One region of the Pseudonocardia sp. TMWB2A genome, then DNA from elsewhere that is predicted to be linked to it. Evidence: riboswitches for the same ligand, from Rfam matches in the RefSeq annotation. Region 1 holds a riboswitch; the other holds the start of a gene.

Evidence for each region. Region 1 has a riboswitch for thiamine pyrophosphate ahead of thiO (glycine oxidase ThiO). Riboswitches for the same ligand answer to the same signal wherever they lie in the genome.
Region 2: linked by a shared signal. The riboswitch ahead of thiC (phosphomethylpyrimidine synthase ThiC) and the one ahead of thiO (glycine oxidase ThiO) in region 1 are both predicted to bind thiamine pyrophosphate.

The regions. Positions count from the first base shown of each region.
Region 1 covers NZ_QKQY01000002.1:1,999,141-2,014,832, reverse strand. Annotated here, with positions in the region: gene DMP17_RS24140 (HalD/BesD family halogenase) at 1-400, opposite strand, end outside; gene tatA (Sec-independent protein translocase subunit TatA) at 605-880, shown strand; gene DMP17_RS24130 (SDR family oxidoreductase) at 901-1,641, shown strand; gene DMP17_RS24125 (hypothetical protein) at 1,733-2,041, opposite strand; gene ectA (diaminobutyrate acetyltransferase) at 2,367-2,957, shown strand; gene ectB (diaminobutyrate--2-oxoglutarate transaminase) at 2,954-4,207, shown strand; gene DMP17_RS24110 (ectoine synthase) at 4,217-4,612, shown strand; gene thpD (ectoine hydroxylase) at 4,742-5,668, shown strand; gene DMP17_RS24100 (SGNH/GDSL hydrolase family protein) at 5,681-6,469, opposite strand; gene DMP17_RS24095 (DUF3159 domain-containing protein) at 6,625-7,293, shown strand; gene DMP17_RS24090 (hypothetical protein) at 7,452-8,771, shown strand; gene thiE (thiamine phosphate synthase) at 8,816-9,517, opposite strand; TPP riboswitch at 9,548-9,656, shown strand; gene thiO (glycine oxidase ThiO) at 9,654-10,826, shown strand; gene thiS (sulfur carrier protein ThiS) at 10,826-11,026, shown strand; gene DMP17_RS24070 (thiazole synthase) at 11,029-11,799, shown strand; gene DMP17_RS24065 (gamma carbonic anhydrase family protein) at 11,846-12,367, opposite strand; gene DMP17_RS24060 (hypothetical protein) at 12,465-13,070, opposite strand; gene DMP17_RS24055 (class I SAM-dependent methyltransferase) at 13,135-13,941, shown strand; gene DMP17_RS24050 (HNH endonuclease signature motif containing protein) at 14,141-14,788, opposite strand; gene DMP17_RS24045 (hypothetical protein) at 14,725-15,192, opposite strand; gene DMP17_RS24040 (MadR family response regulator transcription factor) at 15,466-15,692, opposite strand, start outside.
Region 2 covers NZ_QKQY01000001.1:1,511,266-1,526,957, reverse strand. Annotated here, with positions in the region: gene rplM (50S ribosomal protein L13) at 1-99, shown strand, start outside; gene rpsI (30S ribosomal protein S9) at 99-590, shown strand; gene DMP17_RS07100 (TonB-dependent receptor domain-containing protein) at 942-2,942, shown strand; gene DMP17_RS07095 (alkylphosphonate utilization protein) at 2,970-3,290, opposite strand; gene DMP17_RS07090 (hypothetical protein) at 3,392-3,928, shown strand; gene ung (uracil-DNA glycosylase) at 3,968-4,684, opposite strand; gene DMP17_RS07080 (OmpA family protein) at 4,798-5,787, shown strand; gene DMP17_RS07075 (hypothetical protein) at 5,918-6,631, opposite strand; gene DMP17_RS07070 (peroxiredoxin) at 6,729-7,322, shown strand; gene DMP17_RS07065 (CsgG/HfaB family protein) at 7,518-8,291, opposite strand; gene DMP17_RS07060 (glycine zipper 2TM domain-containing protein) at 8,578-8,928, opposite strand; gene lepA (translation elongation factor 4) at 9,144-10,970, opposite strand; gene DMP17_RS07050 (AAA family ATPase) at 11,098-11,622, opposite strand; gene pnuC (nicotinamide riboside transporter PnuC) at 11,619-12,221, opposite strand; gene DMP17_RS07040 (TIGR00730 family Rossman fold protein) at 12,261-12,842, opposite strand; gene DMP17_RS07035 (hypothetical protein) at 12,884-13,375, opposite strand; TPP riboswitch at 13,561-13,666, shown strand; gene thiC (phosphomethylpyrimidine synthase ThiC) at 13,781-15,692, shown strand, end outside.

The DNA of each region.
Region 1 (15,692 bases):
AGGCGGCGAGGAAGGCGCGGAAGGCGGGCTGCGGGTACAGGCGGTGGACCACCGCGGCGGCCGGGATCCGGTCGCGGGCGACGAAGGCGTTGCCCCGCTCCATCGGCACCCGCGCCGGGTGGTCGGCGGGCAGCGAGGGGTCGGGGTCGGTGTTGTAGACGTTGACCACGGCGGTCTCGTAGTGCGCCAGCGGGGCGACCGCCTCGCCCTCGGTCCGCAGCCGATCCCGCCACGACGCCCGGACGAACCCGGGGAGCACCGCGCAGCCGTCGGCGGCGAGCTGGGCGCGGGCCCGGCGGACCGCGTCCTCCCACCCGGACGAGCCCGGTTCGTGCACCGGGTAGCGGGTCAGGTCGACCGGGTCGAGCTCCTGCGGGGCCGCGAGTGCGGTCGGCTGCACGGATCAGCTCCTTCGTGCCCGGGCAGCGCCGGTGCCGCCCACGGTGTCACCGTCATCCAAACCCGTTCGACGTCGCCGGATCAACGGTGAGTGACTGAGCGATCAGTTTCCGTGCGCCGTGGGAGGCTGTTCTTGCGAGAGGGAACCCCGGCGGAGGATGGTTCGTTGATCCCGTCGGCGAGCGAGGAGGCTGTCATGGGAGCTATGAGCCCCACCCACTGGTTGATCGTGCTGGTCGTGCTGGTCCTGCTGTTCGGCGCGAAGAAGCTGCCGGAGATGGCGCGGTCGGTCGGTCGGTCCAGCCGGATCCTGAAGAGCGAGATGCGCGGCCTGCGCGACGACGACGAGCGCCCCGGGGAGATCGGACCCGGCGGCGCGACCCGTGCCGACACCGAGGTCCGTGACCCCGGCACCCGGCAGCCGGGGACGCCGGAGGGCACCGCCCGCCCGGAGCCCGGCCCCGAGACCCACCGGGCCTGACACCGCAGGACGGACGACGCATGACGGTGCTCGTGACGGGGGCCAGCCGCGGGGTCGGCGCGGCCACCGCCCGGCTGCTGGCCGGCCGCGGCCAGGACGTCCTCGTCGGGCACCGGGCCTCACCGGAGGACGCCGCGGCCGTCGTCGCGGAGTGCCGGGCGGCCGGGGTGCACGCCGACGCGGTCGCCGCCGACGTCACCCGCACCGAGGGCGTCGAGCGGCTGTTCGACGCGGCGGCGGCCATGCCGTCGCCGCTGACCGGTGTGGTCGCGAACGCCGGCGGTGCCCCCTCGCGGCAGCGGCTCGAGGACATGAGCGACGCCCGGATCGACGAGGTCGTCGCGCTCAACCTGCGCGCGGCGCTGCTGTGCTCGCGCGAGGCGGTGCACCGCATGTCCACCCGCTACGGCGGGGCGGGCGGGGTGCTCGTGCACGTCACCTCCCGCGCGGCGGTGCTCGGCTCGCCCGACGAGTGGAACGACTACGCGGCCGCGAAGGCCGGGGTCGAGGCGCTCGTCGTCGGGCTCGCGAAGGAGGTCGCCGCGGACGGGATCCGGGTCGCGGCCGTCCGGCCGGGCCTGCTCGACACCGACTTCCACGCCCGGGCCGGCGAGCCGGGGCGGATCGAACGGATGGCGCCGTCGATCCCGATGGGCCGCGCCGGTCACCCCGACGAGGTGGCGACGGCGATCGCCTGGCTCCTGTCGGACGAGGCCAGCTACGTCACCGGGGCCGTGCTGGACGTGTCCGGCGGGCGCTGAGCCGACGGTCGGGGGGCCACCGGCGCGGGTCGGGGCCCGGCCGGCGGTGGGGGAACGGACCGGCTGTGTGGACGGCGGTCGGCGGCGGCGCTCAGGAGGCGGCGCGGGCCGAGCGTCCGAAACCGATCCGCCCGCGGCGGCGGGCACGGCGCCCGGCCCCGGAGGTCTCGGCACACAGCAGGCACCCGTCCCCGGGCGGGGAGGCCAGCGACGCCGGCAGCACCACGTGCCCGCAGAGCGCGGTGCAGTGGCCGGTCCCGGCGGCGAGCGAGTCGGCCAGGACCGCCTGTGCGACGACGTGGCTGCGGCTGTCGCGGGCGCAGGTGACCGTGACGGTCTGCTCCTCGACCGGCGCGGTCGCCACGGCCACGGGGCGCGTACTGGCGGGTGTCACCGACACGGCAGCTCCTCCGGGCACGATTCGACGGAGTATCCATCGTCACCCCGCAGCGGTGCAGATGCAAGTGCATCCGCACGATTGGCCGAACGTGCGCCCGGGTGGTCGCGGAGCGTGGTGAGCGCCACGTCGGGCCCCCGGCCGCTCCGGACGGGGGTCCCGGGCGCCGTCCGGGCGGGCCGGTGATCACGGTGTCTTCCAGGGCGGACACCGGGTGCCACCGGGCCGGGCCCGGCTGTGGCGCCGGTCACGTGGATCACGGCCCCGGGGGCCGCCGCCCGTCGTCAGCGGCTGCGACGTGCGCCCGACGGCACTAATCTCGCCAGTCATGACCGCTCCCGAACAGGCTCCTCCTCGGGCGTCCACGGTTCCGGACGGGGACGCCGCGACCGGCGCACCCGCGCCGGCGGCCGACGCCGACGGTGACCATTCGTACGAGATCGGCTCCCCGGTCCCGGCGGACGGGGTGGACATGTGGCGGCTGGCGGTGGAGGCGCGGACGCTGGACGCGAACTCCCGCTACGCCTACGTCCTGTGGTGCCGCGACTTCGCGCGCACCTCGGTCATCGCCCGGCGCGACGACGGCCGCGCGGTCGGCTACGTGACCGGCTACCTGCGTCCGGAAAACGGCGCCCTGCTCATCTGGCAGGTGTGCGTCGACCCGGTGGCACGCGGGGCCGGTCTGGCCGGCCGGCTGCTGGACGCCGTCTGGGACCAGGCGGGCGCCGAGCGGATGGAGACCACCATCACGCCGGACAACGCCTCCTCGATCCGCCTCTTCACGAAGTTCGCGGAGCGCCACGACATGACGATCGAGCGGGAGGACCTCTTCGGTCCCGACCTGCTCGGTGACGAGCACGAGCCGGAGAACCTGTATCTCATCGGCCCGATCGCAGCAGACAAGGGTGGGAACACATGACCGTTTTCGAGGATCTCGAGTCCCAGGTCCGGAGCTACTGCCGCAACTGGCCCGTCGTCTTCGACACGGCGAAGGGAAGCCGTCTGACCGACGTCGACGGCCACTCCTACCTGGACTTCTTCGGTGGCGCGGGTGCCCTGAACTACGGGCACAACCCCGAGGTGCTCAAGAAGCCGCTGATCGAGTACCTGACCCGTGACGGCATCACCCACGGGCTGGACATGTACACCTCGGCCAAGGGTGAGTTCCTCCAGACCTTCGAGGACGTCATCCTCAAGCCGCGGAACCTGCAGTACAAGGTGCAGTTCCCCGGCCCGACCGGAGCCAACGCCGTCGAGTCCGCGCTGAAGCTCGCGCGCAAGATCAGCGGTCGGGAGGCGCTGATCAACTTCACCAACGCCTTCCACGGCATGACGCTGGGCGCGCTGTCGGTGACCGGCAACTCGATGAAGCGCGGTGGCGCGGGCATCCCGCTGGTCCACTCGACGCCGATGCCGTTCGACAACTACTTCGACGGCAAGATGCCCGACTTCCTGTGGTTCGAGAAGGTCCTCGACGACACCGGCTCCAGCCTGAACGAGCCGGCGGCCGTGATCGTCGAGACCGTGCAGGGCGAGGGCGGGCTCAACCCGGCCCGCATCGAGTGGCTGCAGGGCCTGCGCGAGCTGTGCACCCGCAAGGGCATCATCATGATCGTCGACGACGTGCAGATGGGCTGCGGCCGGACCGGCCCGTTCTTCTCCTTCGAGATCGCCGGGATCCAGCCGGACATCGTCACCATCTCCAAGTCCATCTCCGGCTACGGGCTGCCGATGGCGCTCGTGCTCATCAAGCCGGAGTACGACCAGTGGGGCCCGGGCGAGCACAACGGCACGTTCCGCGGCAACAACCCCGCGTTCGTCACCGCCACGCACACGCTGCGGAACTGGTGGACCGACGACACGCTGGAGAAGGAGACCCTGCGCAAGGGCGAGAAGGTCGAGGAGGCCTTCAACAAGATCATCGGTGACAACCAGGGCACCGAGATGTTCACCAAGGGCCGTGGGATGGCGCGGGGCATCCAGTTCGAGGGCGAAGGGCTGGCCGAGAAGGTGGCCGCCAAGGCCTTCGAGCACCGGCTGCTGCTGGAGACCGCCGGCCCGAACGACGAGGTCCTCAAGCTCCTCGCCCCGCTCACCACCACCGACGACGAGCTCGACGAGGGAATTGCGATCATCGCCGAGTCCGTCAAGACCGTAATCGGGAGCTGATCAACAACCATGATCGTCCGCACCATCGACGAGATCACCGACACCGAGCGCGACGTGATCTCCGAGGACAAGCAGTGGCGCAGCAAGCGCATCGTTCTCGCCAACGACAAGGTGGGATTCTCGGTCCACGAGACCACCCTGCAGGCCGGGACGGTCAACGACTTCTGGTACGCGAACCACATCGAGGCCGTCTTCATCACCGAGGGTGAGGGCGAGCTCTACGACAAGGACAACGACGTCACGTACCAGCTCAAGCCGGGCTCGATCTACGTGCTGAGCGGCAACGAGAAGCACCAGCTCCGCCCGAAGACCACCATCAAGTGTGTGTGCGTCTTCAACCCGCCGGTCACCGGTCGGGAGGTGCACGACGAGAACGGCGTGTACCCGCTGATCACGGAGGACTGAACCTCCGTCCCCAGAATCGACATCGCGAGGGGTGTTTCCGCTGTGTGACAGCGGGAACGCCCCTCGCGGTCGTTCACACGACATCCATCCGAAGGGACACCAAACCCACAGCGACTCACAGGAGGGTCCATGACCGCACCGGTCGGAAACGACGAACCGCGTCTCGCGTGCGCCACCGCGGACCGCTACCCCACCCGCGTCTCCAGCACCCCCGCCTTCATCGACCGCGCCGAGCCCACCGTCTGGAGCGACCGGGCGAGCGCGGGCATGTTCGGCGCCCAGGAGCTGGAGGCGCACGAGCGCGACGGCTTCGTACAGGTGCCGGACCTGCTCACGTCCAACGAGGTCGCGGAGTACCAGGCCGAGCTGGACCGGCTCGCCCACGACCCCGCGGTCCGCGCCGACGAGCGCTGCGTCGTCGAGAAGTCCTCCGACGAGGTCCGCTCGATCTTCGAGGTGCACCGGATCTCCGAGGCGATCGGCCGGCTGGTGCGCGACGAGCGGGTACTGTCGCGGGCCCGTCAGATCCTCGGCTCCGACGTGTACGTCCACCAGAGCCGCATCAACTACAAGCCCGGGCTCGGCGGCGGGGGCTTCTTCTGGCACTCCGACTTCGAGACCTGGCACGCCGAGGACGGCATGCCCGGCCCGCGCGCGGTGAGCTGCTCGATCTCGCTGACCGACAACCACGCGTTCAACGGCTGTCTGATGATCATGCCGGGCTCACACCGGACGTTCGTGTCCTGCGTCGGCGAGACGCCGGAGGACTACCACCTGACGTCGCTGACGGAGCAGGAGATCGGCACCCCCGACCCGGGGTCGATCGCGAAGCTCGCCGAGCGCCACGGCATCGCCATGATGACCGGCGAGGCGGGCGGCGCCACGTTCTTCGACTCCAACTGCATGCACGGGTCGGGGGACAACATCACCCCGTACCCACGCTCGAACATCTTCCTGGTGTTCAACAGCGTCGAGAACGCCTGTGTGGCGCCGTTCTCCGCCCCGCGACCGCGGCCGTCCCACATCGCCGCCCGGGACCTTTCCCCGGTGCGCTGAGCGGTCCCGCGCTCAGGCGCCTTGGAGGGGTGAGAGCTCCGGGCGCTTGGGCCGGTAGTCGTCCCACGTGTGCGTGCCGCGCAGCCTCCTGCGCAGGTACGGCATCACGTGGTGGGTGACCCACCGCAGGTCCTCGGCCTGGCGCGCGGTCCAGGGTGCCGGCCCGTCCTCGGGCTCCGGCCACGGCCCACGCCAGTCCGGGGCCTGCTCGCCGAGGGTCTCGAGCACCCGCCAGGCGACCCGCTCGTGCGCGTGCGGGACCAGGTGCAGCCGGTCCGGCCCCCAGGCCCGCGGGTCGGCGAGGCAGTCCATCGCCCACAGGTCGACGACGCGGCAGCCGTGCCGTTCGGCGGCGGCCCGCATGTCCTCGCTGTAGCAGGCGATCCGGCCGCGCAGCCTGCGGATGAACGGGTGCATCCGGCGCAGGTCGAAGCCGGTGAAGATGAGCACCTCGGCGCCGGTCGCGACCAGCCTGCCGAGCGCGGCGTCGAAGCGGGCGGCGAGGTCGTCGACGTCGCAGGACCAGCCGATGATGTCGTTGCCGCCCGCGCAGAAGGTGACCAGGTCGGGGCGCATCCGTTCGGCGACCGGGATCTGCTCGTCGACGATCTGGTCCAGGACCTTCCCGCGCACGGCGAGGTTGGCGTAGCCGAAGCCGGGGCGGCGGTGGGCGAGGGTCTCGGCGACGCGGTCGGCCCAGCCGCGGGCCCGGCCGTCGGGGGTGAGGTCGTCGAGCCCCTCGGTGAAACTGTCGCCGATCGCGACGTAGCTCCGGTGCTGTGCGTGCGTCTGCTGGTGCATCGGCACGGCCCCCCTCTCGTCCCCGGTCCTCCGCGTGCCTTGTCTGTTGTTCACTGCAACGATGTCCGGTGTTACGCCGATGATCACCCTGTTCCGGGCTGTCCGCCAATCGGATCCCGTCGACCCGGCGCGCGGGATAGGGCACCCTTAGCGGGGTGACGTCCGATCGCGCTCCGCACACCGCGTCCCGGGAGGACCCGAGGCTCGCCGAACTGCTCGGTGGCCGGGCCGGTGCCGTGGACGCCTCGATACCGGTGGTCGCGTTCGTGCTCGCCTGGGTGGTCGCGGGGGCGGCGGGGTCGGCGTTCCCGATCAACTGGGGGGCCGGCGCGGCGATCGTCGCGGGGGCCGTCGTGGCCGGGTGGCGGCTGTACCGGGGCCGGCGGCCGCGGGCGGTGCTGTTCGGGCTGGCCGGGGTCGTCGTCGCGGCCGGGATCGCGCTGGTGACCGGGCGGGCGTCGGACTTCTTCCTGGTTCAGATCGTGTCCAACGTCGGCAGCGCCCTGGCCTGGGCGATCTCGATCGTCGTGCGGTGGCCGCTGCTGGGGGTCGTCGTCGGCGGGCTGCTGGGGCAGCGCACGAGGTGGCGGCGCGACCCGGACCTGCTCCGTGGGTACCAGCGGGCGTCGTGGGCGTGGGTGGCGCAGTACGTCCTGCGGCTGTCGGTGTTCCTCCCGTTGTGGGCGGCCGACCAGGTCGTGCTCCTGGGTGTCGCGCGGACCGTGCTGAGCCCGGTGCTGGTCGGGCTGAGCGTGCTCGTGTCGTGGCCGTTGCTGCGTACGGCCCTGCCGGCCGATCACCCGGGCATCCGTCACCCCCGGTGACAGACTCTGACACCTGGTAGCGCTAGAATCGTGATCTTCCCGTGACCTTCGCTCGGTCGTGTGAAGGTCACCACTTCGGGTGATCGTCCGGCGCAATCGTGGCCTCCCGGACGTTCCCCCGGGGCGAGCCGCCGCACCGACGATCACTGCAAGGAGCCATGCCACACCAGCGCCCCCCGGAGCCCGGCTTCGGCGACGCCCCCCGTGGCGTCCCCGGCCCGGCCCGTCCCCCCGCCCAGCCGTCCGCTCCCCGACCCGGCACCGGTCGCCCGGTGGCCGCCTCCGACGCCCCGCGGCTGCCCCGCCAGCGCACCGCGCACCCGCCCCGCACGCACGGCGGCCGGGTCCCGCAGCCGCCCTCGGGCACCGTCCGCGGCCGGACCACGCAGACCCCGCCCGGTGGCCGTCCGGTGAGTCCGGTCGTGCCCGGGCCGGGCGTGCCGGACGGGACCCCGCCCGGCGGGCGTCCGCGCACCCGGGTGCTGCCGCCCGCGTCGGACACGACCCGCGCGGCCGGTCCCGGCGGTCCGGTGGGCCCGGTCGGCGGTGGACCGAACGGGCCCGGTGGGTCCGGAGGCTCGGGCGGGTCCGGTGACGGCTCCGGCGACGCCTCGTCGGACACCACGAAGGCGAGCGGCCTCAAGGCCGACCTCAGCCCGACGAAGATCGCAGCCGGCGCCGGCGCGGCGATCGTCACGGCGGTGCTCGGCTCGTTCCTCGGCGCGGTCGGCACGGTGATCGGCGCGGCGCTCGGCTCGATCATCTCGACGCTGGCCACCACGCTGTTCACCCGCTCGCTCGAGGTCAGCAAGGACAAGGCGCTCGAGCTGAAGGACAAGGCGACCCGGCGCGGCAAGGGCGTCGCCGAGGGCACCGCGGTCGCCGCGCAGAACGGTGCCGGCCACGGTCTCGCCGGGCCCACCGGCGAGGAGACGGTGCTGCTGGACCCGTGGCAGACACCCGGCGGCACCACCCGCGCCGCCGGAGCGGGCCACGGCCGGTTCCGCCGGGTCCGGGTCACCCGCAAGACGGTGATCGTGTCCGCGGTGCTCGGCGTCGTCACCTTCGCGGTGTCGATGTTCCTGATCTCCGGCATCGAGTTCGTGAAGGGCTCGTCGCTGTCCGGCTCGTCCGGGACCTCGGTGAGCAACGTCGTCCGCGGCGGTGCTCCCCCCGCCCAGCAGGAGAACGACCGGGGCGAGGGCTCCGGGGGCGACTCGTCGACGTCGTCGTCGAGCTCGACCTCCACTGAGGAGTCGGGGACCAGCACGTCGGAGTCGTCGACCAGCACCCGTGACCGGGACTCCGGTCAGGACGGGTCGGGCTCGTCGAACCCGCTGCAGGACGGGCTGAACCGGGTCCTGCCGACCCAGCAGCCGGGCTCCGGCCAGTCGGGTCAGGACTCGGGCGGGCAGAACTCCGGCGGCCAGGGCTCGGGCAACCAGGGCTCGGGCCAGGGGTCCGGCACGCAGAACTGACCCGCGTCCCCGCGGCGCCGGATCCCGGCGCCGCGGGGCCGGGCTCAGCCCAGACGGGCCCGCAGCGTCGCCGCGGCCGCGCGCGGGTCCTCGGCCTCGGTGATCGCCCGGACGACGACGATCCGGTCCGCACCGGCGTCGAGGACCTCGTCGAGGCGGTCGCCGTCGATGCCCCCGATCGCGAACCACGGCCGCGCCGGGGCCCGTCCGGCGACCGTGCGCACCAGGTCCAGGCCGGGTGCCGGGCGTCCCGGCTTGGTCGGGGTCGGCCAGCACGGTCCGACGCAGAAGTAGTCGACCCCGTCCTCGTCGGCGGCGGTCAGGGTCTCGGCGGGGCTGTGCGAGGACCGGCCGATGAGCACGTCGTCGCCGACGACCCGGCGCGCCCACGCCACCGGCAGGTCGTCCTGGCCGAGGTGCAGCACGTCGGCGCCCGCGGCGAGCGCGACGTCGGCGCGGTCGTTCACCGCGAGCAGCGCGCCGTGCCGGCGGCAGGCGTCGGCGAGCACCTCCAGTGCGGCGAGCTCGGCGCTCGCCTCCAGCGGCCCGTCGGGCCCGCCCTTGTCCCGCAGCTGGACGATGTCGACCCCGCCGGCGAGCGCGGCGTCGGCGAACTCCGCCAGGTCACCGCGCGCGGTGCGGGCGTCGGTGCACAGGTAGAGACGGGCGTCGGTGAGGCCGTCGAGCCGGGCGCGCCGGGTGTCGCCGGTGCCGGGACGGGTATCGGTGTCGGACACGGCTCGCAGGCTACGGCGTAGCCTGGGCCCCGGACGACGACGAACCACGGGAGCCCGGGCAGCGGGCTGAGAGGGGATCCGCGACGCGGTCCCGACCGTCGAACCTGATCCGGGTCATGCCGGCGCAGGGAGTGAGGTGGATCCGATGAGCGCGAGTGCCGGACGGCTGGTCGTCGCGGGTGCGGGGGCCGTCGGCCTGTCCGTCGCCCGCGCGGCGGCCCGCGACGGCTGGTCGGTGACGGTGTTCGACCCGGCGCCCGGTCGCGGCGCGTCCTGGGTGGCGGGCGGGATGCTCGCCCCGGTCACCGAGGCCTGGCCCGGCGAGGAGGACCTGCTCGCCCTCGGGCTGGACTCGGTCGCACGCTGGCCGGAGTTCGCCGCGGCCCTGTCCGCCGACGCCGGCACCGACGCCGGGATGCACCCGGAGGGCACCGTCGTCGCCGCGACCGGGTCCGGGGACCGCGCCGAGCTGACCGCGCTCGCGGACTACCTGGAGTCCCTCGGCCGCGACGTGCACCGGCTGACCGGCCGCGAGCTGCGCCGCCTCGAACCCGCGCTGGGCCCGGAGGTCCGCGGCGGCCTGTCGGTGCCCGACGACCCGTCGGTGGACAACCGGCGGCTGCTCGCCGCACTGGCGACCGCGGCCGGGCGGGCCGGGGTCGTCGTCTCCGACCGCGGGGTCGCGCGCGTGCTCGACGACGGCGCCCGTGTCACCGGCGTGCGGCTCGCGGACGGGACCGAGGTCGCGGCGGACGCGGTCGTCGTCGCGGCGGGGGCGCACTCGTCGTCGCTGCACCCGGTGCTCGACGGGCTGGTCCGCCCGGTGAAGGGCGAGATCCTGCGGCTGACCCGGCGCGCCGGGGCGCTGCCGCCGCCGTCGCGGACGGTGCGGGCACTCGTCGACGGGCGGCCGGTCTACGCCGTGCCGCGGACGCTGCCCGGGTACGGCGACCTCGTCGTCGGCGCGACGACGGCGGAGAACGGCTTCGACACCGACGTCACCGTCGGCGGGGTGCGCGACCTGCTGCGCGACGCCGAGCGGATCCTGCCCGGGATCGCCGAGTACGCGCTGACCGAGACCGCCGCCGGGCTGCGACCGGGCAGCCGGGACAACCTGCCGCTGATCGGGCGCACCGGGCCCGACGGGCTGATCGCGGCCACCGGGCACGGCCGCAACGGGATGCTGCTGGTACCGGTGACCGCGGCGGCCGTCGCGGCGCTGCTGCGCGGCGACGACGTGCCGGAACCGGTCCGCGCGGCGGACCCGCGACGGTTCGCCCCGGCCGCCGCCGGGGCACGCGAGGAGGGGAACCACTGATGCGGATCGTGCTGAACGGCGAGCACCGCGACGTCGACGACGGCGCCGACCTCGCCCGGATCCTGGCCGAGGCCGGGCTGCCGGAGCGGGGGATCGCCGTCGCCGTCGACGGGGAGGTCGTGCCGCGTACGTCGTGGGCCGGGCACCGCCCCGCCGACGGCGCGCGGGTCGAGGTCCTGACCGCGGTACAGGGAGGATGAGCATGGCTGTGCAGACCGACAAGCTCGCGTTCGGCGACCACCTGTTCGACTCGCGGCTGGTGATGGGCACCGGTGGTGCCGCGAACCTGGAGATCCTGGAGCGGGCGCTGGTCGCGTCCGGCACCGAGCTGACGACGGTGGCGCTGCGACGCGTCGACGTCGCGGGCGGGACCGGGCTGCTGGACCTGCTGCGCCGCCTCGGGATCGCCGTGCTGCCCAACACCGCGGGCTGCCGGACCGCCGCCGAGGCGGTGCTCACCGCGCGGATGGCGCGCGAGGCGATGGAGACCGACCTGGTGAAGCTGGAGGTCGTCGCCGACGAGACGACCCTGCTGCCCGACCCGGTCGAGCTCCTCGACGCCGCCGAGCAGCTCGTCGACGACGGCTTCACCGTGCTGCCCTACACCAACGACGACCCGATCCTCGCCCGTCGCCTGGAGCAGGTCGGGTGCGCCGCGGTCATGCCGCTGGGCTCGCCGATCGGCACCGGGCTGGGCATCCGCAACCCGCACAACATCGAGATGATCGTGGCCGCCGCCGGCGTGCCGGTCGTGCTCGACGCCGGGATCGGCACCGCCTCCGAGGCGGCGCTGGCGATGGAGCTGGGCTGCGACGCCGTCCTGCTCGCCACCGCGGTCACCCGCGCCGCCGACCCGGAGCGGATGGCGCGCGCGATGCGCCGCGGGGTGGAGGCGGGGTGGGACGCCCGGCACGCCGGCCGGATCCCGCGCCGCTACCGGGCACAGGCGAGCTCCCCCGAACGCGAGGACTGACGGTCCGGCGCGTTCCGCGGAACGCGCCGGAACCGATCGGGAGGCCTCAGGCGGGGGTGACGCCGTCGGCGTGCCGCCGGGCCAGGGCGCGGTAGAAGTCCGGGTTGGTCCGCACCCACCAGCGGGCCTGCTCGGTCAGCTCGCCGCGCTCCTTCGCCGCGGAGCCGAGCATCAGCCGGTCGGCGGGCAGCTCGGAGTTCGGCGCGACCGTCGACCCGGCGGCGACCATCGCGCCCTCGCCGATCCGGGCACCGTCCTGCACGGTGCTGCCGTTCCCGACGACCGCCCGTGCCCCGATCACGGCACCGTGCACCACGCACAGGTGCCCGATCGTGGCGCCCTCGCCGATCTCGGTGACCGGGTCGTCGCCGCCGTGCAGCACCGACCCGTCCTGCACGTTGGCGCCGGCGCGCACGACGATCGGCCCGAGGTCGGCGCGGAGCACGGCGTTGTACCAGATCGAGGCGCCCTCCTCGACGCGTACGTCCCCGACGAGCGTCGCGGTCGGGGCGACGAAGGCGTCCGGGTGCACGGTGGGGGAGAGGCCCTCCAGGGCGAACAGCGGCATGGTCGACAGCTTCGCACCCGCCGCGGTGCCCGTCGGTAACGAGACCGCGTCGTCGCCCGGTCGTTGCGTCCTCGCCCGGTCGTCGTCGTGCCGTCGCTCAGTCGTGCGGGTGCGCGTGCAGGCCCAGGTCGGACAGCTCCAGCGCGGCCAGCGCGGCCACGACGGCCGGGTCCCCGGACCGCCACGCCGCCGCCGGGTCCGGCGCGACCCGGACCAGCCGCGACACCGGCACCCGGGACAGCGCCCGCACGGCCAGCAGGTCCGGCGCGGCGGCCCGCGCGGCGACGGCGGCACCGGCCCGCCGGGCGTAGCGCAGCCGCAGCGGCAGCCAGCCGAGCAGCACCGGCAGCAGCATCACCAGCGGGACGACGACCAGCGCCCCCGTCGCGAGGGTGCCGACGGCGTCGCCGAACTCCCGCCCCGCCGCGACGAGCTCGGTGCCCGCCCCCGCGGCCGGATCCAGCGCGCGGGCCAGGTCGGACCCGATGAACGGGATCGCCCCGACCGCCCCGGCGACCCCGGTGAAGGCGTCGGAGACCCGCCCGCCCGCGACGACCAGCGAGTCGCCGGGCCCCCGCAGCGCGGACAGCCCGTCGTGCACGGCCACGCCGGCGGTGACGGCGAGGACCGTCCACAGCAGCGCGACGACGTCGGCGACGACCTGGCGGGCGATCCGGTCGGGACGTTCGGCGTACCAGCGCATCGGTCCTGTCTACCGGGGCCGGAAACCGGTCGTCCCCGCGGCCCGCCCGTGCTCTGCTGGGCGGGTGGACCGCTCGCTCTCGCTCAACCGCGCCTCCTGGGACGACCGCGCCCCGCTGCACGCGCAGAGCCCCGACTACGGCGTGGACGCGCTCGTCGCCGATCCCGCACGGCTGTCCGGGGTGGTCCGCTTCGACGCCGACCGGCTCGGCCCGGTCGCCGGCCTGCGCGTCGTGCACCTGCAGTGCCACATCGGCACCGACACGCTGTCGCTGCACCGGCTCGGCGCCCGGGTCACCGGCCTGGACTTCTCCCCGGCCTCGCTGGAGCAGGCCCGCGCCCTCGCGGCCCGCGCCGGAGCCGACATCGACTACGTCGAGTCCGACGTCCTGCGCGCCGACGAGGTCCTGCCGCACCACGGGTTCGACGTGGTCTACACCGGCATCGGCGCACTCTGCTGGCTGCCGAGCGTCACCCGGTGGGCGGCGGTCGTCGCCCGGCTGCTCGCGCCCGGCGGCTGGCTGTTCGTCCGGGACATGCACCCGTTCCTCGGGACCCTCGACGAGCACCTCGCCGTCCGCCACCCCTGGTTCGAGACGACCGAACCGCTGGAGTTCGACGACGACAGCAGCTACGTCGCCACCGCACGCCCCCTGACCGCGACCGTGACCCACGAGTGGAGCCACGGCCTCGGTGAGATCGTCACCGCGCTGCTCGACCAGGGACTGACGCTGACCGGTCTCACCGAGCACCGGACCGTCCCCTGGGAGGCCCTGCCCGGCCGGATGGCCGAGGACGACGACGGCGAGTGGCACGTGACCGACGGCCTCCCCGACGTGCCACTGAGCTTCACCGTCCAGGCGACGCGCTGACCTGGCCGGTCACGGGTGCGCCGACCCGGTCCGGGCGTGGATGCCGGGTGGGTGGGCCGACGTCGCGTTCCGCGGAACGCGGTCCGTGCCCTGGCTCGCGCCGGTTCCGCGCCGATCTCCTGCCGGCCCGGTGCGCTGCGGTCCGCGTCGGCTCCCGGCCGGGTGCGTGCTCGGCCGCCCGGCGGAGGACCGGCGGGGTTCAGGCCGCGGCAGCCGTCGTGCCGGGCGGGAGCAGGGCGTCGAGGATCGGCTCGGGGTCGAGCCGGTCGCCGTACCAGTCCGGGCTGAGGGTGCTGCGATCGATCCGCAGCCGGGCCCGCGTGTTCCGTTCGACGAGGGACTCGGCGCTGCCGTCCAGCGGTCTGCCCGTGGCCTTGACGGGAGTGCCGTCGGGCCGGTGGAACAGCCAGTCCTCGCCGGGTGGGCGCAGGAGAAGGTAGCCGTGGTCGTGCACCAGCCGGTGGTGGAACGAGCAGAGCAGGACCAGGTTGTCGACGTCCGTCGGCCCGCCCCGCAGCCAGTGCCGGACGTGGTGGGCGTGCAGGTGGCGGGTGTGGTGGCACCCCGGGAACCGGCAGGAACTGCCGCCGTCGGCGGTCAGTGCGGCGATCTGCGCCGGGCTCGCCAGGCTCCTGCTCCGGCCGAGGTACATCCGGTTCGCGGCGCGGTCGGTGAGCAGCACGCGGGCCCGGGCGTCGCAGGCCAGGCGCTCGGCGGTGCTCGCGGCGATCTCGGGGCCGCCGGCGAGCCGCGCGGTGCCGGTCCCCGCGTCGACGACGACCGTCACCCGCGCCGCGCCCCGCTCCACCACCGCGCCACCGGCCGCTCCCGGCTCGCGGACGACCAGGTCCAGCAGGGCGTCGGCCCGCCGGGCGGCCAGGGTGTCGACGACGGCGCCCGGTGCCTGCTCCTCCGTGCGGCGGGCCTGTTCGTGCGGATCGGGCCCGTCCCATCCCGACCGTCGCCCTCACGTGCGGCCGGATCGTCGGTGTCGTCGTCGCCGGGCGGCGTGGTGGGGTCGGCGGGAGCCGGGCGTGCGGCGGCGACCCCGGCCTCGATCGCCGCGACCAGGAGGGCGCCGTCCTCGGGAGTGAGCCGGGCCCGTACGACCAGGGACCCGTCGACGTCGTGGTGCCAGCTCACCCCACGCCGGGCGGCGACGTCGCGCGGCGGCGCGCAGCGTCGGCGGACCGCCCGGACGACGGTCTCGACATGGCTCGCGGTCCCGCCCAGCGCGAGGTCCAGGAGCACCTGCTCGGCGTCCGGCCCGGCCGCGGCCCGCGGAGGATCGTCCGGCTCGGCTTGTCCGTGCGACTCCGGAGCGGCGACGGCGACCGGCCGGCTCCCCGTGCCGTCCCACGGACCGGTGTTCCCGGCGGGTGACGTGGTGGCCCCGTCCGCCCTCCCGGCGTCCGACAGGTCGGAGCCGGCGCCCGTTCCGCACCCTCACGCTGTGCCGCTGTGCCGCTGTGCCGCCGTGACGTGAGGAAGGGCGGGCGGAGAGGGGTGGCCGGGACGTCGGGGTCAGAGGAGGCCGAGCTTGGTGGCCGCGTAGACCGCCTCGGCACGACGCGACACCATCAGCTTGCGCATCAGGTTGCCGACGTGGAACTTGACCGTCGTCTCAGAGATGAACAGCTCGGCACCGATCGCGCGGTTGGACAGCCCCCGGGCCAGCAGGCGGAGCACGTCCAGTTCACGGTCGGTCAGCCGTTCCCGGTCGGGCATCCCGCCGGACAGCGACCGCACCA
Region 2 (15,692 bases), on a different contig from region 1:
CTGCGCGTCTATGCCGGCACCGAGCATCCGCACGATGCCCAGAAGGCCGAAATCCTCGACGTCGCTTCGATGAACCGCAAGAACAAGGTGGGTGCATAATGTCCGATCTTACCGATTTGAAAGACCTCACCGAAGGCACCGAAGTTGTTGTTGACGCTCCGGCACAGCCTGCTGCTCCCTTGCGCGCACAGGAACTCGACCAATATGGCCGTGCTTATGCAACCGGCCGTCGTAAGGACGCTGTTGCCCGCGTTTGGGTCAAGCCCGGCACCGGCAAGATCACGGTCAATGGCCGCGATCAGGAAGTCTATTTCGCACGCCCCACGCTGCGTCTCGTCATCAACCAGCCCTTCACCGTCACCGAACGTGAAGGTCAATATGATGTGATCTGCACCGTCAAGGGCGGTGGCCTTTCGGGCCAAGCTGGCGCTGTCAAGCATGGCATCAGCCAGGCGCTCACCAAATATGAACCCGCGCTGCGTTCGGCGGTGAAGCGTGAAGGCTTCCTCACCCGCGACAGCCGTGCGGTTGAACGTAAGAAATATGGCAAGGCGAAAGCCCGCCGCAGCTTCCAATTCTCGAAGCGTTAATTTCTTACCCGTTCATTGCGAACAAAAAGACGGCTCCGGATTTTCCGGGGCCGTTTTTTGTGTGAGGAGCGCACATAAATTCCCCTCCCGCTTGCGGGAGGGGTTAGGGGAGGGGCTGTTGGTCGATTGACCTTTCACGATAAGCCCTCCCCCAGCCCCTCCCGCAAGCGGGAGGGGAGATGGTTGCCCCCAAAAAAAATTCTGCACCCCCGTTGACACTGTTCTATCTTAGTAATACACAGCGACTACACGCGTAATCGCAATGGGAGTGCGGAGGCTATGGTCCGGAAAATAAAAGCAATGCAGAGGCGCAGCTTATGGTTGGCGGGGGCGATGCTATCGCTCGGCGCTATGGCATCCCCCGCCGTCGCACAGCAAGTCGACGAGCGCGGTCGCACCGTTTATGATGCGGCCTATTTCACCGCCTTTGCGCCCTCCAATGCGCTCGATATTGTGAACCGCATCCCCGGCTTTTCGCTCAGCACCGGCAATAGTGATGTGCGCGGTTTCGGAGGGGCGGCGGGCAATCTGGTGATTGACGGGCAGCGGCCCAGCAGCAAATCCGACTCGCTCGAAACCATATTGAGCCGCATCCCCGCCAACCGCGTGCTGCGTGTCGAAGTCGGCGCGGGCGATCTGTTCGGCGCGGAATATTCGGGCAAGCCCCAAGTGGTGAACCTTGTGCTGACGGCCACGGGCGGCCTGTCCGGCACCGCAGAGGTCGAAATCTCGCGCGATTATACCGGCGACATCCATCCCGTTGGGTCGGTGTCGGCGCTGCTGCGGTCGGGTAAATCGACCTTCAACGCGTCCGCTGGCTATCGCGCAAGTGCCTATACCGAAGAAGGCTATGACCGGCTGGTCAGCCTGCCCGAACGCGACCTCATCGAATATCGGCGCAAGATTAACGACATCACCGACGGCCAATATTTCGGCACCTTATCTTGGGCGCATGATGATGGCGCGAACCGCAGCGCGCACCTCAATGGCCGCATCGCGCGCGGGCTATACCGGCTTGGCCAGACCAATGATGTGACGCCCGTTGGCGAGCCCGTGCGCGACGATATTTACCACCAGCGCATCAATGTATGGGATTATGAACTGGGCGGCGACATTACGCGGCCCTTGGCGGGCGGGGGGCTCAAGCTCATCCTGCTTGGCACAAGGCGCGATTGGGACAATTTCGAATATAATCACAACCGCATCGCGTCCCAGCAGATTGGCGGCTATGAACAAAGCGTCATCTACCGCCGCGACGAGGCGGTCGCGCGGCTGGTGTGGAGCCGCAGCAACTGGAACGGCTGGAATGTCGAACTCGGCACCGAAGGCGCGTTCAACCGGCTCGACAGCAAGGTCAAGCTCAACAGCATTGATAGCAATGGCAATCCCGTCCCCATCGACCTTAGCGTCGATGAAGCGGTCGTCACCGAATATCGCGCCGAACCTTTTGTGACGCTGGGGCGCAGCCTCACGTCCAAGCTGCGCATGGATATGGGCCTCACTTACGAAGGCTCGCGGCTCACCGTGACGGGCGATGCCAAGGCGGAACGCAGCCTGTCTTACCTCAAACCCAAGCTTTCGCTGGATTGGCAGGCAGGCCATAAGTGGCGGGTGCAAGCGTCGGCAGCGCGCACCGTGGCGCAGCTTAATTTCAACGATTTTGTCGGGGCCGCAGAGCTTGCCAATGACCGCGTCAATGGCGGCAATCCCGATCTGGTGCCGCAGCGTGTGTGGACGTTCCGCGCGTCGGCGGAGCGCCCGATCTTCACCAATGGCCGCATCTTTGTCGAAGGCGGCTATAAGGCCTTTACGCAGGTGCAGGACCGCGTGCCGCTGGAGGAGGGCGACGGCCCCGGCAATCTTGGCAATGGGCGGCAATTTTTTGCAACCGGCGCGCTCACCTTGCCGCTTGGCCAATGGGGCATAAAGGGCGGGCAGTTGACCGGCAATATTTCATGGGGCGACACAAGGGTGCGCGACCCTTACACCCACCAGCACCGCCATTTTTCGGGCTATTCCTCGCTCGGCGCGGATTTGGGCTTCCGGCAGGATTTGGGCAAATTCGCGTGGGGTGTCGACGCCGAAGTCGGCACTTGGGGAACGAGCTTCTGGCGCTCGGAAGAAGATTCCAACCGCATGAGCGACCCTGAATTTTCCGCCTTTGTCGAATATCGTCCGACCTCCAAAACGACGATCAAATTTACCGGACAGAATTTGTCGGACATCCCTGCGGTGCGCCGCCGCACCTTCTTCACGCCGGACCGTTACAATCTAGTGCCAAACGAAGAAGAATATCGCGTCCGCAATGCCCACATCCAGCTTTTCCTGACCCTCAAACATAATTTTGGTTGAGGGGAAGGAGAAAAAGCTGTTCGCGCATCAGCGTTTCCGCACAAATTCGGCCCGCAATACAAGGCCTTTGATGCCTTCATATTTGCAGTCGATTTCCTGGGGGTCGCCAGTCAAACGGATCGATTTGATGAGCGTGCCGCGCTTCAATGTCTGGCCTGCGCCCTTGACCGTCAAATCCTTGATGAGCGTGACCTGATCGCCATCAGCGAGCAGATTGCCGACCGCATCGCACACCTCGACGCCACTATCCCGGGCCCCGCCTGCGCCCGCTTTGGCACGGGCATCTGCCGCGCTAATCCATTCGCCTGTCTCATCGTCATAGACATAATCTTCGTCACTATCGCTCATAAACAGGTTCCCTTGTGTGCGGCATCGGCTATGCTTTGCACCAACCCATAACGCGGCGCGGCAGGGCTTGCCAGCGCCCGATCGAAAATGAGGAAGAGTTTATGCGGATTGCGCGTCTGACCCTGTGTGTTGCGGCCTTGTCGGGGCTTGCTCTCGCCGGTTGCCAGAACAAGGATGAAGCGCCGCCGCCTGTGCAGACGACCGAAGGCGCGGCTACCCCGGCACCGGTTACAGACCCTGCGGCGCCCGACCAGCCCAAAGCCTATTGGCGTTCGGCGAGCAATGAGGAAGGGGATTCGCTGCGCTATACCGATGCGGCTACCAACAATACCGTGGTGCTGGCCTGCCCGACCGGTTCGGGCAAATTTTATGTCAATGTGACCAACTTCACGCCGGTATCGAGCGAGGACCGCATGAGCATCGGCAATGGCGGCATCGTCACCGCGCTGGTCGCCGACCCCAACCGCGAAACCAATGCGGGCGGCATGACCGGCGTTGCGCCCGTGCCGACCGATTTGAGCAAATTGCTCCCCGGCGAAGCAGGGCTTTCGGTAAGCTATGGCAACCAGAAACTCGGGCCCCTCCCGCCGGTCCCCGCCGAAATGGCCGCGATTTTCGAAGAAGGTTGTTACGACTGACGCGCGCGAAGGATGCCCCGATCCTTCGCAAGCCCGTCCTCACAGCAAATTTTGCTGCTCGGTCAAATCGGGGAGTGTCCAGTCGATCGGCGCTAATCCGTGGCTTTCGAGGAACGCATTGGTCTGGCTAAAATGCTTACAGCCCAAAAAGCCGTTATGGGCCGAGAGCGGGGAAGGGTGCGCGGATTTCAGCACCAGATGCGGCCCGCCTTTGTCGATACTGTCGACGAACGCGGCTTTTTTCTGCGCATAATTGCCCCATAGCAGGAAGACGACCGGTTCCTTGCGCGCATTGATAGCAGCAATAATCGCGTCGGTGAATTTTTCCCACCCGCGCCCTTGATGCGATGCGGCTTTGCCCATTTCGACGGTCAGCACGCTGTTTAACAACAACACGCCTTGCTCCGCCCAATGTTCGAGAAATCCGTGTGCAGGCGGGGTAATACCCAGATCGCTTTTCAATTCCTTATAGATATTGACGAGCGAGGGCGGCGGTTTGACGCCCGGTTGCACCGAAAAGCACAGGCCATGCGCTTGTCCCACGCCGTGATAAGGATCCTGCCCCAAAATCACCACGCGCACCTTGTCCGGCGGGGTGAGGTCGAGCGCGCGAAACCATTCGCTCGCCTTGGGGAAAATGCGGCGGCCTTGGGCGCGTTCATCGACAAGGAATTGGCGCAGCGCCGCCATATAAGGCGCATCAAACTGCGCCTGTAATGCGTCCTTCCAGCCAGCTTCGAGTTTTATCGCGCTCATGGCCCCAAGCGCCTGCACGGAACATTCGCACGGGTCAACCGTTTTCCAGCCACCAACCAAGCCTGCGTCCGACGCCCTTAAAATGTCTGGCGCACGCTAGAGGGAGAGGGACTATGATAACAGCAAATGATCTGCGCGCAGGGATGCGCGTGCTGGATTCCGACGGTGATTTTATCGGCACAATTTTGGGCGTAGCGGGCGATAATGTGCGCTTGCGGCAGGAAGGCGTGGTCGATGGCGAACATGATGTGCCGCTCACCCGTTTCGCGCGCGTGGACGGGGAATCGGCCTATCTGGACGGCGCTTGGTCCACCATATTGACGACTTTGGGTGGCTTGGCGGCGGGCGCTGCGGCGACGGTCGGCGGCGCGGCCCATGCAGCAGAGCGCGGGATCGACCGGATGGGTGACCGTATCCGTGATGGCGTGCATGGCGATCCTGTGCACCGCGATCCTCTGCATCGCGATCCTGTGACGCCCGCAACCTATAATGACCCGGTAGAGCCGGAACGGCGGATGGGTTTTTGGCCGTGGCTGTTGCTTATTGCCGCTGCGATTGCCGCATTCCTCGCGTTCAAGAGTTGCAGCACGGCGGAAGCGCCTGCGCCCATGCCTGCTGACCCCGGCGTTGAGCAGGCGACCCCTGCTACACCCGCAACCCCAGCGACGGGACCAGTTGAAAGCGTGACGCTTGCCGACAATAGCAAGCTCGACATCACGCCGGGAACGATCACTTACAATCTCTATAAATTTGTGACGTCGGGCGATGCGGTGCCGAAAACCTTCACGTTCGATAAGCTGAACTTCGACACCGGTTCCGCCGCGATCCGCGCCGAAGACCAACCGACCATCGACAGTATCGGCGCGATCATGAAAGCCTATCCCAAGGTCAAAGCCTCGGTTGTCGGCTATACCGACGCGACTGGTGACAAGGCCACCAACGAAAAACTTTCTGCGGAACGCTCGGCCAATGTGGTCAAAGCGATTGTCGCCAAGGGCGTGGACGCTGGCCGTCTTGATTCCAAAGCGGGCGGTATCGCCGAAACCAAAGGCGGCGCTGACCAGAATGCCCGCCGCACCGATTTGGTCGTGACCGCCAAATAAGGGCGGCATTATAGCTTCGTCGCTGTTTTGTGGGGGGCGCTTAGGCGTCTCACGCAAAACAGGCTAGCCATCGGCCCGGTCTCACCACCGGGCCGATTTTTTTGGGCGGGTATGGCGCAATCTAAGCCTCTCAATAAGTCATACATTTCGCTTTGCCGTCAGCAGCCGTATCGGCTTTGTCCCGCGCGACTTTGTTCGCATCGCGCGTCGCCCCCGGAATTTCGGCCAAGCGGCAGCCGGGTTTGCCGCCTTTGCCGACGGTTTCGACCATGAGCCAGCTTTGCTTGGGCTGGTCGGGGACGTCGCTTGTCAGGCGGAAGATGATGGCGAAGGGTTGGCCGTCTTTGCCGACGCGCCATTCGACCGTATCACTGGCCGCGTTAAACGGGCCGGGGGTTAAAAATTCGCCCATCGCACCCGCATCCAGATCAGCGCGCAAATCGCCTTCCTTGATATAGAGCGGGGTGCCCGCAAAGCCGGTGCATTTCTGCTCGCGATATTCTGCCTCGTCATCGGCGGCGATGGTTTTGCAGGCGGATCCTTTGATCGAGCTATAGACCGAGCGGATACCCGTGGCCGCATGCGCTTTTGTTTCGGGACCGCTTGCGGGGACAGTTGCTTGGTCGGTTGTAGCGCCGGTCGCAGGTGCGCCACTTTCTCCCGGCCCGGTTGTGCTATTCGCGGTTGGGGCAGAAATGTCCGCAGCCCCCGCATCCGCAGTAGATACCCCCGATCCGGTTCCGCTCCCCGCCTTATCCTGCGGGGCTTCACGCGTATCGCTGCACGCCCCCAGCGCCAGCAAGCTCGCAAGACAAAGGGCGGCGGGGAGGGGCTTGGGGGGCATGGTCATCTCCTGCATTGCCCCTTCTGCGCTGGACCCCGCGCACGAAAAACGGTAAGATTTGCGCGCATCGGCTATAGCCCAAACAAGGAGCCTTGATATGTCTGCCACCAACCGCGCTGCGGGCAAAGCGTTCCGTATTTTGAAAGTCGCCCTGCCGGTCGCCTTGGTCGGGGGGCTGGGCTTTATGACCTTCCGGCCCGCCACCACGACCGCCGCGCTTCAGGCCAATGCCCGCGCGCCGCAATTTGTCACGCAAGGCGCGATTGGCGGCAAAGTCTTCACGCTCGACCTTCGCAAACAACTCGCCAAAGGGCCGGTTGTCCTTTATTTTTTCCCCAAAGCCTTCACCAAAGGCTGCACCTTGGAAACGGCGGCCTTTGCGGAAAATCATGACCGTTTTTCTGCGGCTGGCGCGACCGTTATCGGTATGTCGGCGGACAATATCGCCGATCTCCAGCGTTTTTCGACCGAGGTGTGCCGCTCCAAATTTCCGGTGGCGATTGCCACCTCGCGCATCATGCAGGCTTATGATGTCAAGCTTCCGGCGGTCAATATGACCAACCGCACTAGCTTCGTCATCGCAGCTGACGGGCGCATTGCTTATGTGCATAGCGATATGAATTATGTCGACCATGTCCGCAACACGCTGGCGGCGGTGGAGCGGTTGAAGACGCGTCCGGCGCGGCGGTAAAGCCTATTTATAACCCGCTAGCCCTGAGCTTGTCGAAGGGCGGTTTTAAGGCTGGCGTAATATTGATGGGCGTCCTTCGACAAGCTCAGGACTAACGGGTTCAGGACTAGCGGGCTTATTTGAGAATATTCGAAATGAAAAAAGCCCGCCGGAATATCCTCCCGGCGGGCTTTTTCATTCTTCTAACCCTATGCCTTATTCGGCGCGCGGGGCGGCGGCGCTGGGGTTGGTCGGCATCCCGCCCAACTGCGTCACCAGATCGCGATAGGCGTCGAGATAGGCCAGCACGATGACCTGACCGATTTCGGTATTTTCATAGCTCGACCCGCCGAGCGCGCCCAATGCGCTGCCCCAGCCAAAGCCGCCGCCGCCAAAACCGATGTCGGTCTTGCGGGCATAGCCTTCGGTCAGGCGTTCCTGTTCGGTGGTGCGCGAATTGACCAGTGTCAGCGTGACATTGGCTTCCTTCTTCTTGACGTTGAGGCCGCCCGCAATCGCGCCGATGGTGCGGTTGCCGATGAGGCCGCCGAGCGCGCCGCCAAGGCCGCCGCCGCCCGAATTGCGGTTGCGCGATACAATGTCGGGGACAAGGAAATAGTCCGCCGCGCGCACCTGACGCTTGCCAATGTTCGACCCGCGCTGCAATTCGCCATTGTCGGCAAGCGCGCGTTCGAGGTTGCGGCTTTCAAGCCCGCGTCCGCGATCGACCAACGTGAAACAGCCCGAACGCATGACCATGACCTTGAGCAAGGCTTCGGGCGAGGTCAGCCCATATTCCGACCACCAGCGATAGTCGGGTTCGACAATCGCGATCGAGCCGAGCTTGCGGGTGCAGACCGGAATTTCGGCCGATGCGCGTTCTTGCGCCTTGCGTCCCGAACTTTTGCTTTTGTTGTTTTGAGCCATTGCGGGCGTGGCCGCCATCGTCATGGCGCTCGCCGCAGCCAGCGCGATCAGAATCTTCTTCATCAAAATAACTCCCTTGGGTTCTCCCTGTGGACGATGCGCACATACCCCCGCAGATCCGTGCGAATCTGCGCTAACTCTTAACGGAGACAGGAAATATTGGTAGAGCCAAAAGCGCAGCTGTCCCGCAAGGTGACGATTATCACATAATCGGACGGGAGGTGAGGCGAGAGGAGAGGGAGAGTGCTGAGCACTCCCACATAACTAGACGGGCACCGTTTCCGATGCCCGTCCGTTGCGACCCCGAAGGGTGGGATGACGCCTCTCATTCAAGAGACGTATCTTTTTTTTAGCGACAGCGTGCGCTGCCCCGGTCAATTTCGCGACCGGCAATAGCGCCCACGCCTGCACCGATGATAGTGCCCAGCGTTTTATCACCACGGCCAGCAATCTCGTGGCCTGCAACACCGCCTACAACCCCGCCGACCACCAGACCGGTCGTGCCATTGTCACGCTTACAACGCCAGCGACCGCGATTATCACGCCACAAACGCTCGTTGCTACGCACACGGCGGTCGCGATACCGCTTTTTGTAAAAGTCGCTAGTGGTCGCCGCAGTCATATCCGGCACATAGCTCGGCATCGTTGCGGCTCCGTTCATCGGACTGATTGCCATCATGGCAGCCATAATCATGCTCATTGTTCTTACCCTTTCGCATGGATGTAATCTCGTGATTTGGGGTATGAACGAACATAGATGAACGCTGGTTGCATGAACGCCTGACAACGGCAGAAATACGTGCAATTTGGCGGTGAAGAGTGCAAAAGCGACGATGGGACGAGGCGCGTTTTTTACAGCTTGTGACGCCTCACCCGCCAAGGAGAGAAGCGACAGGGAGCTACAGCGTGCGCCGACTACCCCTCATCCCCCATCTTAAGCGCAGCAATAAACGCCTCTTGCGGGATGCTGACATTGCCATATTCGCGCATCTTGGCCTTGCCTTTTTTCTGCTTTTCCAAGAGCTTTTTCTTGCGGCTGATGTCGCCGCCATAGCATTTGGCGGTCACGTCCTTGCGCATTGCGGCAATGGTTTCGCGGGCGATGACCTTGCCGCCAATGGCCGCCTGGATCGGGATTTTGAACAGGTGGCGCGGGATGAGGTCTTTCAGCCGCTCGCACATACCGCGTCCGCGCGCTTCGGCGGTGCCACGGTGGACGATCATGCTCAGCGCATCGACCGGATCGCCATTGACCATGATGCTCATCTTGACGAGATCGCCGGGGCGGTGGCCGATTTGGTGATAGTCGAACGAGGCATAGCCCCGGCTGATTGACTTCAACCGGTCATAAAAATCGAACACCACTTCGTTGAGCGGCAGCTCATAGACGATCTGCGCGCGGCCACCGACATAGGTGAGCTGTTTCTGGATACCGCGCCGGTCCTGACATAGTTTGAGGATCGAGCCCAGATATTCGTCGGGGCAGTAAATCGTGGCTTCAATCCACGGTTCCTGAATTTCGTCGATGCGGTTGACGTCGGGCATATCCGCCGGATTGTGCAACTCCATCTCGCGCGCATCTTCGGTTTTCGAGCGGCTGAGCTTGAGCTTATAGACCACCGACGGCGCGGTGGTGATAAGGTCGAGATCATATTCGCGCGTCAGGCGCTCCTGAATGATTTCAAGGTGGAGCAGCCCGAGGAAACCACAGCGGAAACCAAAGCCCAGCGCCGCGCTGCTTTCGGTTTCAAACGAAAAGCTCGCGTCATTGAGGCGCAGCTTTGAGATAGACTCACGCAGCTTTTCAAAATCGGCGGCGTCGGTCGGGAACAGGCCGCAGAAGACTACAGGCTGCACTTCCTTAAAGCCCGGCAAAGGCTCTGCGGTCGGGCGCTTGGCATCGGTAATCGTGTCACCGACGCGGGTTTGCGCGACTTCCTTGATTTGCGCGGTGATAAAGCCAACCTCGCCGGGGCCGATCTCGCTCAAAATTTCGATTTTGGGGCGCATACAACCGACGCGGTCGATGAGGTGGGTCGTGCCCGCCTGCATGAATTTGATCTGCTGGCCTTTCTTGATGACGCCATCAATCACACGCACCAAAATGACGACGCCCAGATAAGGGTCATACCATGAATCGACCAGCATCGCCTTTAACGGCGCATTGCGGTCGCCCTTGGGCGGCGGGATTTTGGCGACAATCTGTTCGAGAATATCTTGAATCCCGATGCCCGATTTGGCCGAAGCCAGCACCGCGTCGGACGCATCAAGGCCGATCACTTCCTCGATTTCGGCCTTCACCTTGTCGGGTTCGGCGGCGGGCAGGTCAATCTTGTTAATGACCGGCAGGATTTCATGGTCATGCTCGATCGACTGATAGACGTTCGCAAGCGTTTGCGCTTCAACCCCTTGGGCGGCGTCCACCACGAGCAACGCGCCTTCGCACGCGGCGAGGCTGCGCGATACTTCATAGGCAAAGTCCACATGGCCCGGCGTGTCCATGAGGTTAAGCTCATAGGTGATGCCGTCCTTGGCTTTATAGTCGAGCCGGACGGTCTGCGCCTTGATCGTGATGCCGCGCTCTTTTTCAATGTCCATATTGTCGAGCACTTGCTGCGCGCCGGACATTTCACGGTCGGACAGCCCGCCCGTATATTGGATCAAACGGTCGGCGAGCGTCGATTTGCCATGGTCGATATGGGCGATAATCGAAAAATTGCGGATGAGGCTAAGGTCGGTCATGGATGCTTCATAATGCGATGAAGGCGGACCTTTTGTGGCCCGCCCGATAAAAAGATTCTGCGCCGATAGCAGGGCCAAGCCTTGCTGTCACCGTTGATTCAGAAGGCAAGCCCGTGCGCGCCTTGGCTCAGCGGTCGCGCCGTCCGGCAAGCATCCGGTCAATGACGGCAATGGCTTTGAGTTTGCGCGCTTCGCCGTCGCCCGAAATCACCACATAAGGCACGCCGCGCCGGTCGAGTTCGGCCTTGGATAATGCTTGGAAATGCGCGCGTTCGGCGGCGCTTTTGTGGACGCGCAGGCCATCGTCGATCCACGGCAAATCATCATCCATCAGCAGATAGAGGTCGCCCACATCGGTAAAGGCGTCGAGATCGGGATGGCGCGATGCGAACATCATCATCTGCCAGGCCGCCGTCATCAGCGGGTCGGTGTCGGAGAAAAACAGCGCACAGGCTTGTTTGCGCACTTCGGCGGTCAATTCCATATGGCCGCGCATGATCTTGACCAGATCGTCCGGCATCAAATCGGTGCCATAGGCTTCGCAATAGGTGCGGCCATATTCATGCACAAAGGGCGCGTCATAATGCGCCGCGAGTTGCCGCGCGAGTGTTGATTTTCCGGTGCTTTCCGCGCCGTGCAGGACGATATTCAACGAAATGCCTCGCTCTCCTCTTGGGGCCGCTGCGCACGATGGATTTTCCACCATTGGATAAGCCCGACTATAGCAAGCAGCAGGAACAGACCATAGAGAATAGCGGTCAAATGCAAGGCCTTGGTCCAGTAAAGCCCGACCGCCAGAATGTCGACGATGATCCACAACACCCAATTTTCGACATAGCGGCGCGCGAGCAAGAGTTGCGCGACAACGCTGATCATCGCAATCGCACCATCCCAATAAGGATAATGGGCATCGGTCATCCGCGCCATCATCGTTCCCCAGCCAAGCGTCAGGATAAGGCATCCGCCCAGCACCGCCAACTGGTTGACCTTGTTAAGCTGTAACACGGGGATTTTGTGATCTTCGGCATCGCTCGCGGCGCGCGACCACACCCACCAGCCGTAAATTTGCACGACAAAGAAGAAAAGCTGGAGCAGAGCGTCGCTGTAAAGCTTAGCCCCGTAGAAGATCCACGCATAGCAGCTCACCATCGCTATCCCGAACGGATAGTTCCAGATGCTGCGCCGGATGATGAGGATGATGTTCATCATCCCCAGCACCACAGCAATGGTTTCAAGCGTAGAAAAGATCATGGGTGCTAGGCTGTTACAATCTTTGTCAGGCGCGCGCGATTAAAGATCATCGGCTTTCATCCGGAAAATCGTCTGGTGCGGTTCATAAGCCGCCATGCGGGTGATAAGGCCATCCAATGTATCATCGACAATCATGATATTTTTATGCGCCTCGCGGACAAAACCCACATCAATCATATGCTGGTTGAACGCGACCAGATGGTCATAAAAGCCCGCAACATTCAGAACGCCGACCGGCTTTTCATGATAGCCAAGCTGCGCCCAGCTAATCGCTTCCCACAATTCGTCCATCGTGCCGACGCCGCCCGGAATGGTGATGAAGCCATCCGACAGGTCGGTGAACATCTTCTTACGCTCGTGCATCCCCGGTACGATATGGAGTTCGGTGCAAAGATCGTTGCGCACTTCCTTGGAGCATAAAGCTTCGGGGATAACGCCGATGACTTCGCCGCCCGCATGGATGCACGCATCGGCAACCGCGCCCATAAGCCCAAGCCGTCCGCCGCCATAGACCAGCCCTATGCCACGCTCCGCCAGTGCCCGCCCGACCGCTTGCGCGGTTTCGATATAGACAGGGTCGGCTGGCGATGCCGAACCGCAATAGACGGCGAGGCGTTTCAACTTATGGGGCATAAAGTCTCCGGTTAAGGGGGAAATGATATTCAGCGCGGGGCCGCGCCGGTGCGGTCTTCGACCAGTTGCCAGCAGCTTGCGGTTTTGCGGAAGCTATAGCTTTGCGCGGGGCCAAAGCGGCGGACAAGGCTTTCTTCCGCCTCATCCTCTCCCGTGACCGCAAATGTGCCGCGGCTCCAGTCCACGCGATAATCGCCCTTGGGAAGGGGGACGGCATTATGCGTAATTTTGTCATAACCGGCGCGCTTGCCCGCTTCGAACAGGGCAAAGCTGCTTGCGGTCGCATAGCTATAATCGATCAGCATGATATCATAGCCGGTATAAGCGGCGCGCGGGACCATGCGGGCCTTGCCGTTCTTCACCACCCGGATGGACGGGGCCAGATAAGCCTGCCGTTCAGGCCAGCTTGCGCGGCTGAACCCTTCAAAAAAGCCTGCAAAATCCTTGTCGCGACAAGCGGTTTCCATCATGACTTTGCCGGTGGTGTCAACGGATTGCGCCTTGAGGGGCGCATCGGCCAATATACCGGTCGCCGATAATATCATGGTTACTGTCGCGACGACCATAAGCTTTCCATAGTGCATAAAGGCGGACTCCCGTGCGGCATAGCGTCACGGTTGCCCATAGCCCGACTGCGCGCGTCCAACAAGGTCACCCGCTTCCTCCACCAGACATTTGCACTGGCACAATAACTCTCTATACATAGGCCCATACCCCGGGGAGCCGATGGCTGAGAGGCGGTGCTGTGATGCCCGCGACCCGTTGAACCTGAACCGGTTAAGACCGGCGGAGGGAGGGCGGTTTTTCCTTTAAGCCACGCCAAAGGACCAAAACCGTTATCACTCCGAACTAGCTTTACCTGCCCCGAAAAGTGGGAACCGGTTTTCGGATCAGGCAGGTAAACAACAATATTGGAGTTGATACTGATGGCTGACTTTTCTATTAGTGAAGATCTGATTTCCGACGGAAATCAGGGGCCCGCCCGCACCGAAGGCAAAGCAACGCTCCCCAGCGTCACCACCGGCCCCATTCGCGGATCGAAGAAAGTCTATGTCGAAACCCCGTCAGGTGTGCGCGTCGCGATGCGTGAAATTCATCTGGAACCTTCCAGCGGTGAAGCGCCGGTGCGCGTCTATGATACGTCCGGCCCTTATACCGACCCCAATGTGCATATCGACATCGACAAGGGCCTTGCCGAATTGCGCCGCGACTGGATTGTTGCGCGCGGCGATGTCGAAGAAGTCACCCAGCGCGAAGTGCGCCCCGAAGATAATGGCCAACTCGGCCCGGATCGCAGCGGCGGGGTCAAGCCTTTCCCCAACGTGCGCGAGCGGGTGCTGCGCGCCAAACCCGGCGCGAATGTCAGCCAGATGCACTATGCCCGCCGCGGCATCATCACGCCCGAAATGGAATATGTGGCGGAGCGCGAAAACTTGGGCCGCGCGCGCCTCAAAGAATATGTCCGCGATGGAGAGAGTTTCGGCGCTGCCATCCCTGATTATGTGACGCCCGAATTTGTCCGCGAAGAAGTTGCGCGCGGCCGCGCCATCATCCCGTCGAACATCAACCACCCCGAAAGCGAGCCAATGGCGATTGGCCGCAATTTCCTCGTTAAAATCAACGCCAATATCGGCAATAGCGCGGTCGCATCCGACGTTGCATCGGAAGTCGACAAGATGGTGTGGTCGATCCGCTGGGGCGCGGACACCGTCATGGACCTTTCCACAGGCCGCAATATCCACGACACCCGCGAATGGATTTTGCGCAACTCGCCCGTCCCCATCGGCACCGTGCCGATCTATCAGGCGCTCGAAAAAGTCGGCGGCATTGCCGAGGAACTGACGTGGGAAATCTTCCACGACACGCTCATCGAACAGGCTGAACAGGGCGTCGATTATTTCACCATCCATGCGGGCGTCCGCCTGCCCTATATCCCGCTCACAGCAAAGCGCGTGACCGGCATTGTCTCGCGCGGCGGATCGATCATGGCGAAATGGTGCCTCGCGCATCACAAGGAAAGTTTCTTGTACGAACGCTTTGACGAGATCACCGAGATTATGAAGGCCTATGACGTCGCCTACAGCCTTGGCGATGGCCTGCGCCCCGGCAGCATAGCAGACGCGAATGACGAGGCGCAATTTGCCGAGCTTTATACCTTGGGCGAACTCACCAAGCGCGCGTGGGAACAGGATGTGCAGGTGATGATCGAAGGGCCGGGCCATGTCCCCATGCACAAGATCAAGGAGAATATGGACAAGCAATTGGAGGCGTGCGGCGAAGCCCCCTTCTACACGCTTGGACCGCTTACCACCGACATCGCGCCGGGCTATGACCATATCACCAGCGGCATTGGAGCGGCGATGATCGGTTGGTATGGCACCGCGATGCTGTGCTACGTCACGCCCAAGGAGCATCTGGGCCTGCCCGACCGTGATGATGTGAAGGTCGGCGTGGTGACCTATAAGTTAGCCGCTCACGCCGCCGACCTCGCCAAGGGCCACCCCGCAGCCAAAGTCCGTGACGACGCCCTAAGCCGCGCGCGCTTCGAATTCCGCTGGCGCGACCAGTTTAACCTCAGCCTAGACCCCGACACCGCCGAGCAATATCACGACCAGACGTTACCGGCGGAGGGGGCCAAAAGCGCGCATTTCTGCTCGATGTGCGGCCCCAAATTCTGCAGCATGAAAATCACGCAGGAAGTGCGCGAATTTGCGAAGCTGCAGAATCAGGACGCCGATGCTTTTGTCGCGGCGGATGAGGCGGAAGCGGGCATGGCGGAAATGAGCAAGATCTATGTCGAAACCGGGCGGGAGTTGTATATGGGCGGCGGCGACTGGG